Regions from separate parts of the Neobacillus sp. B4I6 genome, predicted to be linked through region 2. Evidence: riboswitches for the same ligand, from Rfam matches in the RefSeq annotation. Region 2 holds a riboswitch; each other region holds the start of a gene.
What was found. A riboswitch is a leader RNA that binds a small molecule or an ion and turns the genes downstream of it on or off. The one in region 2 is predicted to bind glycine.

Region 1 (3,289 bases), 750 kb from region 2:
CCTTCTTTATCAACATCTTATAAATTGCAATCAGCATGATAAACCAGACAGGTGTTACGAACAAGGCAACACGAGTGTCTTCCGCAAGTGCAAGGACGACAAGCACGAACGCAAGGAAGGCAAGGATTAAGTAATTGGAAAATGGATAAAGCGGCAATTTAAATTTGTTCGCTTTCGCTAGATCTGGTCTGGTTTTGCGGTATTTCAAATGACTGACGACAGTAATACCCCAAATAAAGATGAAACATACTGTTGAAATACTTGTAATCAACGTAAATACTCCTTCTGGCATTACATAGTTCAAAACAACGGCAATTAAAATAACAACAGTGGAAAAGAACAATGCATTGGAAGGTACCTGACGTGACGTAAGTTTTGCAAATGGTACAGGTGCATTTTTATCTCTGGCAAGTGAGTATACCATACGGCTTGTACTGAAAATGGCGCTGTTACATGCCGAAGCTGCAGATGTTAGAACGACAAAATTGACGATACCAGCAGCTGCAGCGATACCAACCGCCACGAATACTTGAACGAATGGGCTTTTCGCTGGATTGATGGCGTTCCACGGATAAATACTCATAATGACAATAAGGGCGCCAATGTAGAAAATTAATACCCGAATAGGAATATTATTGATTGCTTTTGGGATAACTTTTTCCGGGTCTTCTGTTTCACCTGCAGTAAGTCCTACAAGTTCAATGCCAACAAACGCAAACACGACCATCTGGAATGAGAGGATAAAGCCATTTATGCCATTTGGGAACATGCCGCCGTGGCTCCATAGATTCGTGAAACTGGATGCGCCTGAATTTGTGGAAAATCCCTTAATAATCATGAAAATTCCGACAACAATTAATCCAAGAATCGCAATAACTTTAATTAATGCGAACCAGAATTCCATTTCGCCAAAAAGCTTTACGGTTGCAAGGTTCATAATTAGCAAAACGACTAGTGCAATTAATCCTGGCATCCATTGTGGTATACTTGGAAACCAAAACTGAGTATAGAGACCAACTGCTGTTAAATCGGCCATAGCGATTGAAATCCAGCAAAACCAGTAGGTCCAGCCAGTAATAAATGCTGCCATATTACCTAAATAATCTCTTACAAAGTCAACAAAAGAATGATATTTCAAATTGGATAAAAGCAGTTCTCCAAGTGCACGCATGATTAAAAAGCAAATGACACCTGTAATCAAGTAAGCAAATAAAATCGATGGACCTGCTAAATGAATAGATCTACCTGCTCCAAGAAATAATCCTGTTCCGATAGCCCCGCCAATAGCGATAAGTTGAACGTGCCTGTTTTTTAAACCTCTCGACAATGTTTGTTCCTGCATATGAATTCCCTCTTTCTACTTTTTGAGAATGTTTGCAAATTTTTGATGACTTTAAATAATCAAGTAATATGTAAAATCAATAATTGCAAATTGATCCCAATGAAAATTTAATATTTATTTAGTCAATTCGGCATAAATAAGCGCTTACATTTTTCTAAAAAATAAATATTCAACAGGTCAATCATGATGCGCCTCACCAATTATTAGTTTTGTCTTTACCTCCTCCTTTTTATGTTTATTACTATTTTTCTCCACAAAAAAAGGACAGAGAAAAATAGGCGTTCCCCATTTTCCTCTGTCCTTTTACCTGAGAGTATAACTCCTTTGGTGGCACATGGCGCTCTCCAGAGACGCGTCCTATTGTGGTCCTTTTACCTGAGAGATTGAACCCAATTTTTGGGACTTGCTCCTTCGGTGCTAAACAATACGTTTAGTCTCTCCCACAATACTCATCCGCAATTATGAATATAATTTAATCCTAATCTATCGAAAGCATGATGTCAAATGAATTTTCTGAATTTAATTATTATTATAATTTTTTAGAAATATAGAGGGCATTGTTAACAGACTACTATTTAAAGCATTCGTGTGCTTTTAACTCTTATTTATATGTTAATCCAAAGTCAAATCCAGTTTCTTTTAATTTCTTAGTGGCAGCTGCATCATTTCCACCTGGGAACATCTCAATATATAGGTTGACATCCTTTATTTCACTATCACCCAATGGTAATACATTTTTACCATGGATATTGTCATTGCGTAATATAACCAATGACTTCCGTTGTGCTTCATCCGCTTTTTTCTGTGATTCAGGATTATTGACCACATCAAGCGCATTTTGACCATCGACATTAGGGTTTTCGAAAAGGCCTAATTTCATCATCACTGTTAGTAAAAAAGTGACCGATTCATCTACTTTTTTCTCATCAAGCAAACCGTTTTAATATGATATTTAAGCAAGCTGCCTTCAGTTGGATATGGATTGAATTTCCCCTCCACAAAATGAGGATCTAAGCCATTATCACGTGCTCCATGCTTCACAGTGATAGCCACGCTTAAAATACATACAATAAAGAGTAAAACTAGGTAAATCTTAACCGTATCATGATATTCCTATCACTCCTTCAAAGGAAAACGCTTTCAATCGAAATAATTGTATAATTTAGAAGGTAAACAATAATAGAGAATATTTTTAGGTGAATTTGTGTTTTTTAAGATTTAAAATATTCAGATATATATACCCATAGCCAAAGTCCTATCTTTAGACCAAATACGACAGCAAAATTGATATAAATTAAACGCAAACTTAAATCTATCAAAAAAAAGAAGCCAAAAACTAGATTCTTGGCTCGTCGACCTTTATGGAGTTTTTTCCGGTACCTTTACAGCGCTGATTTTCGAAACTCTGATGGTGAAAAGCCTGTAATTCTCTTAAAGTTGTTACTAAAATAGGCTAAATCCGAGTATCCCACTCTCTCAGCAATCTCGGACAATCGTAAGGTTGTATTCAGTAACAAACGTTTGCTTTCCTCAATTCGCAGCTCGGTAATATAATCGACAAACTTTTTGTTTAGCTGTTGTTTGAATAATTGACTAAGATAGCTAGGATTCATATGGACAGACTCTGCCGCATCTTTCAGTGTAATTTGGTCTAATGCTGTTTTTTCTAAATACTGCAAAACCTTGTCAATCGTTGAGGAAGGAAGATTTTCATCCTCATTTTTTGGAGTATTCCTTTTTGTCTCTTCTTTTGATTTCATTTCTAGCCACTTTTCAAGACACCCTTTTAACTCGGCTTCCTCTACTGGTTTTAGAAGGTAATCGGTTACACCGGTTCGAATGGCTTGTTGAACAAATTGAAACTCGTCATGAACACTGATCACAATGACATCCTGTTTCTTCTTCAAATGACTCAATTCTTTTACTAACGAAAGCCCGTCCATTATC
Region 2 (3,289 bases):
ATTACAGAGAATGAACTTGCCTGTGCCCAATTCCCCTCATTTTTTAATTCAGTAATTGACTCATAAAGATCTTTCTCCTCTTGAGTGCATTCAATCGGAATGGTTTCCACATGCCTTTTCGTCCACTCAATGCCTGTATCTGCCCGCCGGTTCCGAATCATAACCTTGTTTACTAATTCTTTTAAATGCTCATCATCATTTAATGAACGTGCATCTCGTTTGTATTTTTCAAAGAATGTCGTTTCGCTGCCTAAATGTCCTGGTTTTAATAATGAAACCAGATTAAAAATTTCCTCGATACGGTTTTGAATGGGCGTTGCCGTCAATAGTAAACAAAATTTCTTTTTCAGATTTTGGACAAATTCGTAATTTTTTGTTTTGTTATTTTTAAGTTTATGGGCTTCATCAATGATAATAAGGTCATAGTCCTGCTTGAAAATGATGTCTCGATGAGGATTTCGTTTGGCCGTATCAATTGACGAAACGACAACATCACACTGTTCCCACACATAGCTTTTCCTTTGTGAAATGGCTGGAATGAAAAATTTGCTATTCAACTCCATCGACCATTGAGTAACTAAGGATGCAGGGACAAGAATCAATACCTTTTTCACCAATCCACGAATCATATATTCTTTTAGAATGAGCCCGGCCTCAATCGTTTTTCCGAGTCCTACTTCATCGGCAAGGATGGCTTTCCCATTCATGTTTTCAATTACTTGTTTTGCTGTTTCAAGCTGGTGAGGAAGTGGGGTTAGATTGGGTAAATGGCTAGGTGCTAATAAACCCATGAAATCTGGAATGACGAGATGTTTTTCAACTCCAATTGCTAGTTTAAAAAGTTCCCAATTCCCCCATGGACCATCGTTTTCAATTCTATGTAAAAAATCATCCTTCCAGGAGGAATCAAATTCAATTTCGATCGACATGGTTCCAACTCCTTTTTGTTCAATTTCCAGCTTTTTGCTTTTCTAATAAAGTTATTGCTCAATGTATTATTTTAATGGTAGGATGATAATAGCTTTGAATGTTTTAAATATTTTAATAAGGTAATTTATTTTATAAGTATAATTAGTATGACCAGTTTAGATAATATTATAATGCGAATGATAACAAGGGGAGAGACTACTTATGTAGCGCCGAAGGAGCAAGCAGAAATGTGAATCTCTCAGGCAAAAGAACTCTTGTAGGACGCAGCTCTGGAGAGCGCTGCTAGCTTTAAGCAGCCACCAAAGGGGAAAGCCTTTTTAGGTAAACTTTCAGGTGCAAGGACAGAGACCTTCTTACGTTTCATAGGAGGTCTCTGTCCTTTTTTATATTATCTAATGAATAATTTGCGCCAAAGATTGAAGGGGGATTAAGATGTCTGAATTAAAACGAACTCCACTTTTTGATGTGTATAAAGAATGGGGTGGAAAAACTATTGATTTTGGAGGCTGGGCACTGCCGGTCCAATTCTCTAGCATTAAAGAAGAGCATGAAGCTGTTCGCTCTAATGCAGGATTATTTGATGTTTCCCATATGGGTGAAGTAGAAGTAAAAGGCACTAATAGCTTAGCATTTTTACAAAAAATGATGACTAATGACATTTCAAAAGTAAAGAATGGAGGTGCCCAGTACACCGCCATGTGTTATGAAAATGGCGGTACTGTTGATGACCTGCTTGTATATAAGATTGAAGACAATCATTACCTTTTAGTAGTAAACGCATCAAATATTGAAAAAGATTACAAATGGCTTGAAGACCATTTATCTGGTGATGTCTCTTTAGAAAATTTATCGGAAAAAACAGCACAGCTGGCTGTCCAGGGACCACTTGCGGAAAAAGTATTGCAAAAGCTTGCGGGAGATAATGATTTAAGCCAAATTGGCTTTTTCAAATTCCAACAAGATGTAATCCTAAATGGGAAAAAGGCACTTGTATCAAGAACTGGTTATACTGGTGAAGATGGCTTTGAAGTATATTGCGATGCAGAAGATGTTGTTGACCTTTGGAGAGACATTTTAACTGCAGGTAAAGAAGATGGAGTAATCCCCTGTGGATTAGGTTCACGCGACACACTTCGCTTTGAAGCAGTTTTAGCGCTTTATGGTCAAGAACTATCTCCAGAAATTTCACCACTTGAAGCTGGAATTGGCTTCGCTGTGAAATTAAACAAAGAAGATGACTTTATCGGGAAACAAGCGTTGATCCAACAAAAAGAAAAGGGCTTAACAAGAAAATTGGTTGGAATCGAAATGATTGATCGTGGGATTCCACGTCATGGCTACCCTGTTTATAAAGGTGATCAGTTAATTGGTGAGGTTACAACTGGAACGCAATCACCCACGTTAAAGAGAAATATTGGTCTTGCCCTAATCAATACAGAATTTGCGGGTCTTGAATCCGAAGTTGAGGTTGAAATTCGCGGCAAACGTTTAAAAGCTACTGTAGTTCCAACACCTTTTTATAAAAAAGAAAAGAAATAAGAGAAGGGAGTTAGGTTTATGAAACATCGCTATTTACCTATGACTGAACAAGATAAGAAGACTATGCTTGAGGCAATTGGTGTTTCCTCTATTGATGAACTGTTTAGCGATATCCCTGAGAAAGTAAGATTTAAGGGTGAGTACAATATAAAAGCGGCAAAGTCTGAAACGGACTTAATGAAAGAACTTTTTAAGATGGCTAGTCGGAACGCTGACCTGAAAAGAAACGTATCTTTTATAGGTGCAGGTGTTTATGACCATTACATGCCTGTAATTGTCGACCATGTTATTTCTAGATCAGAATTTTACACAGCTTATACACCTTATCAGCCAGAAATTTCACAAGGTGAACTTCAAGCTATCTTTGAATTCCAAACAATGATTTGTGAGTTAACTGGAATGGATGTTGCCAACTCATCGATGTATGATGGCGGAACTGCACTTGCTGAAGCAGCGATGCTTAGTGCAGGCCATACCAAACGAAAAACAATAGTTGTATCCAGTGCTGTACATCCAGAATCACGTGATGTTCTTAAAACTTATGCAAAGGGTCAGTACCTTAATGTGATTGAAGTACCAGTCAAAGATGGTGTAACAGATCTAGACGCATTAAAAGGACTTGTTAATGAAGATGTTGCAGCCGTTATCGTCCAATATCCAAACTTCTTTGGGCGAGTCGAGCCGTTAAAAGAGCTTGAGGAAATCATTCATGCAAATAAGTCCATGTTTGTTGTTTCAAGTAACCCACTGTCCCTTGGGGTATTAACACCTCCAGGTAAATTTGGTGCTGACATCGTTATTGGTGATGCGCAGCCGTTTG
Region 3 (3,289 bases), 2.3 Mb from region 2:
CAAATTAAAGGAATTTAATTTCATCTAATAGTATCATGATACCAATCAAGTGACAATATTTTTAATATATTGCAAGAATTTTACTTTACGCAGATATTTTAATATTTTTTCCCTTTGTCCTTTTAAATGAATACACTATGAATAAAAGAATGAACCATAATGGTGTCATTAATAAAGCGACACGAGTTGATTCTGCAAATAGCATAATAATGAGAATAAATGCAAATAACGTGAGAACAAGATAATTAATAAATGGTGTAAACGGTGCTTTAAAAATCGACTTTTCATGTAAATCTGGGCGTGATTTCTTATATCGCAGATGACAAATTAAGATAATGCTCCAGACCCAAATAAAACAAATCGCACTGATCGTTGTCACGATCCCAAAGGCTTGTTCTGGAATCAGCTTACTTAAAAGAGCTCCGACAGATAGAACAAGTGCAGATATAAATAATGCGTTACTCGGTACATGATTTTTATTTAATTTAGCAAAATTCGCTGGTCCCTGTTGATGATTACTTAAATTAAATAATATGCGGCTCGTTGAAAACAATCCACTGTTACAGGCAGACGCAGCTGATGTTAAGACGACAAAATTAATAATTCCTGCAGCAATCGGAATACCAACTAAACTAAACGTTTTTACAAAAGGACTGTTTGCTGCATTCAGTTGCGTCCATGGATTGATGCATAAAAGGATAATAAGTGCTCCCACATAGAAAAACAGTATTCTTAAAGGTATTTTATTTATTGCAGATGGGATATTTTTTTGTGGATTGGATGTTTCGGCTGCTGATACACCTACTAATTCAACACCTACAAATGCAAATACAACCATTTGAAAAGAAAGTAAGAAACCTAATATTCCATTCGGGAAAAGACCACCATGGCTCCATAGATTTTTTACTGTAACCGTTCCTGAATCTGTTTGAAATCCAATAATTAACAAAATGACTCCTATGATGATTAAAGCAAGAATGGTGATCACTTTGATTAAAGCAAACCAAAACTCTAATTCTCCAAATAGCTTTACTGTTAATAAATTTAGTCCCAATAATAGAATTAAACAGACTATTGCAGGTACCCATTGTGGGATATCGAACCAATATTGCACATATACACCAACAGCAATAATATCAGCCATTGCTGTCATAATCCAACAAAACCAATACGTCCATCCAGTTACATAACCAGCCCAAGGTCCAATATAATCCTCGGCGAAGTCCGTAAATGATTGATAGCCCTTATTTGATAAAAGAAGCTCTCCTAATGCCCTCATTACAAAAAAACATGCGATTCCCACGATTAAGTAGGCAAAAATGATAGATGGACCTGCTAACTGAATGGCTTTTCCTGAACCTAGGAATAAACCTGTACCAATCGTACCTCCAATCGCAATCAGTTGTACGTGCCGATTTTTTAAATCTCGTTTTAATTCTTGTTGTGCCACTTCATTTGCCCCCTCATTAGTAATAATTTCCTTTGTTCACTTTGTGAAGACATGAACAAAGGGTTAAACTCCATGAAAAAAGAGATTGGAATTTCTCCAATCTCTTCGGTCATAAGAATAACAAATAATATCCATTACTCTTTTGTCAGAATAACAAATAAAACTCGTACTCTTCTGTCCTTTTGCCTGAGATTGTGAACCCTTCGGCGCCGCAGATTTCCTGCGGTCTCTCCAGAAGCTGCTCCTGCTATAGTTTGATCCATAGCAATCATAGCTTGCTTAGTATTTAATTTATGTTGAAGAACAAATGGTTCAAAATCCCCAGCTAAAAAAAGTTATGCATTATTACATCTTATCTCACAAACTAAATTATTGTTAAATAATTTCTAATTTTAGTAGTATTCAATCACTTTGTCAATAATTAATTTCAGAGAATCTAGATTAATAGAGAAACAAAAAATGAACCCACTGCAAAAGATTGGGTTCATTTTTATCGCAATCGTTGGTTCTGCATCTTTAATCTCCTAGTACCAAAAAATATTGAATATGATTTGCTGAGATGGGCGTAATCGCCATAACACGATATCCGATACTCAGTAATTGCGACAAAGTTTCTGCGCAATTTTGACGTGGAGGCTCAAACGGAGCATGGAAACTTTTATAAAGATTTATTAATTGATTATTGTTTGTACAGTGAAGCAAGATCACATGTCTACCAGTCCATGCTTGACCGATCATTGGTTGTGGTTGTGGTTGTGTTTCCCTTTTATTTCTCATTGAATTATTCCTTAAGTCGAGGTTTAGCAGGATCACAATTGGGTGAGTCAAGATTTGCCGATTCTGCTAATTTCATAAGATAATAACATTCTTCACGATACATATGATCCGCCATTAGGGGGGCGAATGTTCCTAATGCTTGCTTACTTAGTCTGAGTTCTTCTATTTCATGTAGAAAATTTTGAAATAATTTTATTTCTAACTGGCTGTCTGAATTCATTTTTGATAAAGCAGGGAACGAAGTCAAATTAGTTCTTAAATATCCTGCTAGTTCAACTGATTTCAAGTAAAAATCTTCAAAACTCTTCCTAAATGTATTACTTTTCTCAATGAGTTTCTTTTCAACACTATCTAAATTAAAGGAAATTGCCTCTGAATGACCTGCAGCATCTAATAACCATAAAAGATGATGATGTAGTTCATGGTAAACAGGAGGAGCATCCCCTGCTTTTAGGTGTATTAAAATTCTTAAGTATTCCTCTAATTCATTGACCATATGATTAATAAAGGTTGGCGAAAGGTGAATTTTTATTTTCCCTATCAGATGTTTACTTAATAAGTCCAATTTAAATTTCCGTAATCTTATAACCTCTGTTTCAGCTTCAATTGTGAATGGCACTAAATCTGAGGAATTTGCACGCTCCAGAAGTTTGTCAAAAACTCGAATAAAAGATGATGCCTTCTCAATTTCCTCTTTTTGAACAGGTGCAAGAGCTTCGAAAATAAACCTCGAATGATCACCTAATATTTGGAGCCAAAAACGGTGTTCAAATTTTGCTGTTCTTTCAAGGACATCATTCATGTTTATTCCTCCTAGAAAAAAATACCCACACTATTTTGATGTTTATTCTTTTCAATTGGTTCTTATGAACAAAGAAGGAAAATTCACTAAAAAATAAGTCTTGCTGCCATTTTTGTGAAGATGTTTCGTAATCTCTTCTTTCGTCGATTCATTTTCCCTTCGCCTCCGATGGCTTTATTGAATTATTTACAATTAAGCACATTCATAGGTGGACTCCACAAATAACACTCCACCAACATTTACTTTAGTATGTGTTGTGA

Region 1: it holds a riboswitch for glycine, as region 2 does, so the genes downstream of both, QF028_RS08775 (amino acid permease) here and gcvT (glycine cleavage system aminomethyltransferase GcvT) in region 2, are expected to answer to the same signal.
Region 3: it holds a riboswitch for glycine, as region 2 does, so the genes downstream of both, QF028_RS16335 (amino acid permease) here and gcvT (glycine cleavage system aminomethyltransferase GcvT) in region 2, are expected to answer to the same signal.

Annotation. Positions count from the first base shown of each region.
Region 1 is NZ_JBNPWB010000002.1:1,344,380-1,347,668, reverse strand. It holds gene QF028_RS08775 (amino acid permease) at 1-1,342, opposite strand, end outside; glycine riboswitch at 1,696-1,795, opposite strand; gene QF028_RS08770 (hypothetical protein) at 1,944-2,276, opposite strand; gene QF028_RS08765 (response regulator transcription factor) at 2,725-3,289, opposite strand, start outside.
Region 2 is NZ_JBNPWB010000002.1:591,483-594,771, forward strand. It holds gene QF028_RS04775 (DEAD/DEAH box helicase) at 1-929, opposite strand, end outside; glycine riboswitch at 1,107-1,194, shown strand; glycine riboswitch at 1,198-1,277, shown strand; gene gcvT (glycine cleavage system aminomethyltransferase GcvT) at 1,363-2,469, shown strand; gene gcvPA (aminomethyl-transferring glycine dehydrogenase subunit GcvPA) at 2,488-3,289, shown strand, end outside.
Region 3 is NZ_JBNPWB010000002.1:2,895,872-2,899,160, forward strand. It holds gene QF028_RS16335 (amino acid permease) at 86-1,450, opposite strand; glycine riboswitch at 1,615-1,695, opposite strand; gene QF028_RS16340 (DUF2935 domain-containing protein) at 2,232-3,029, opposite strand; gene QF028_RS16345 (response regulator) at 3,269-3,289, opposite strand, start outside.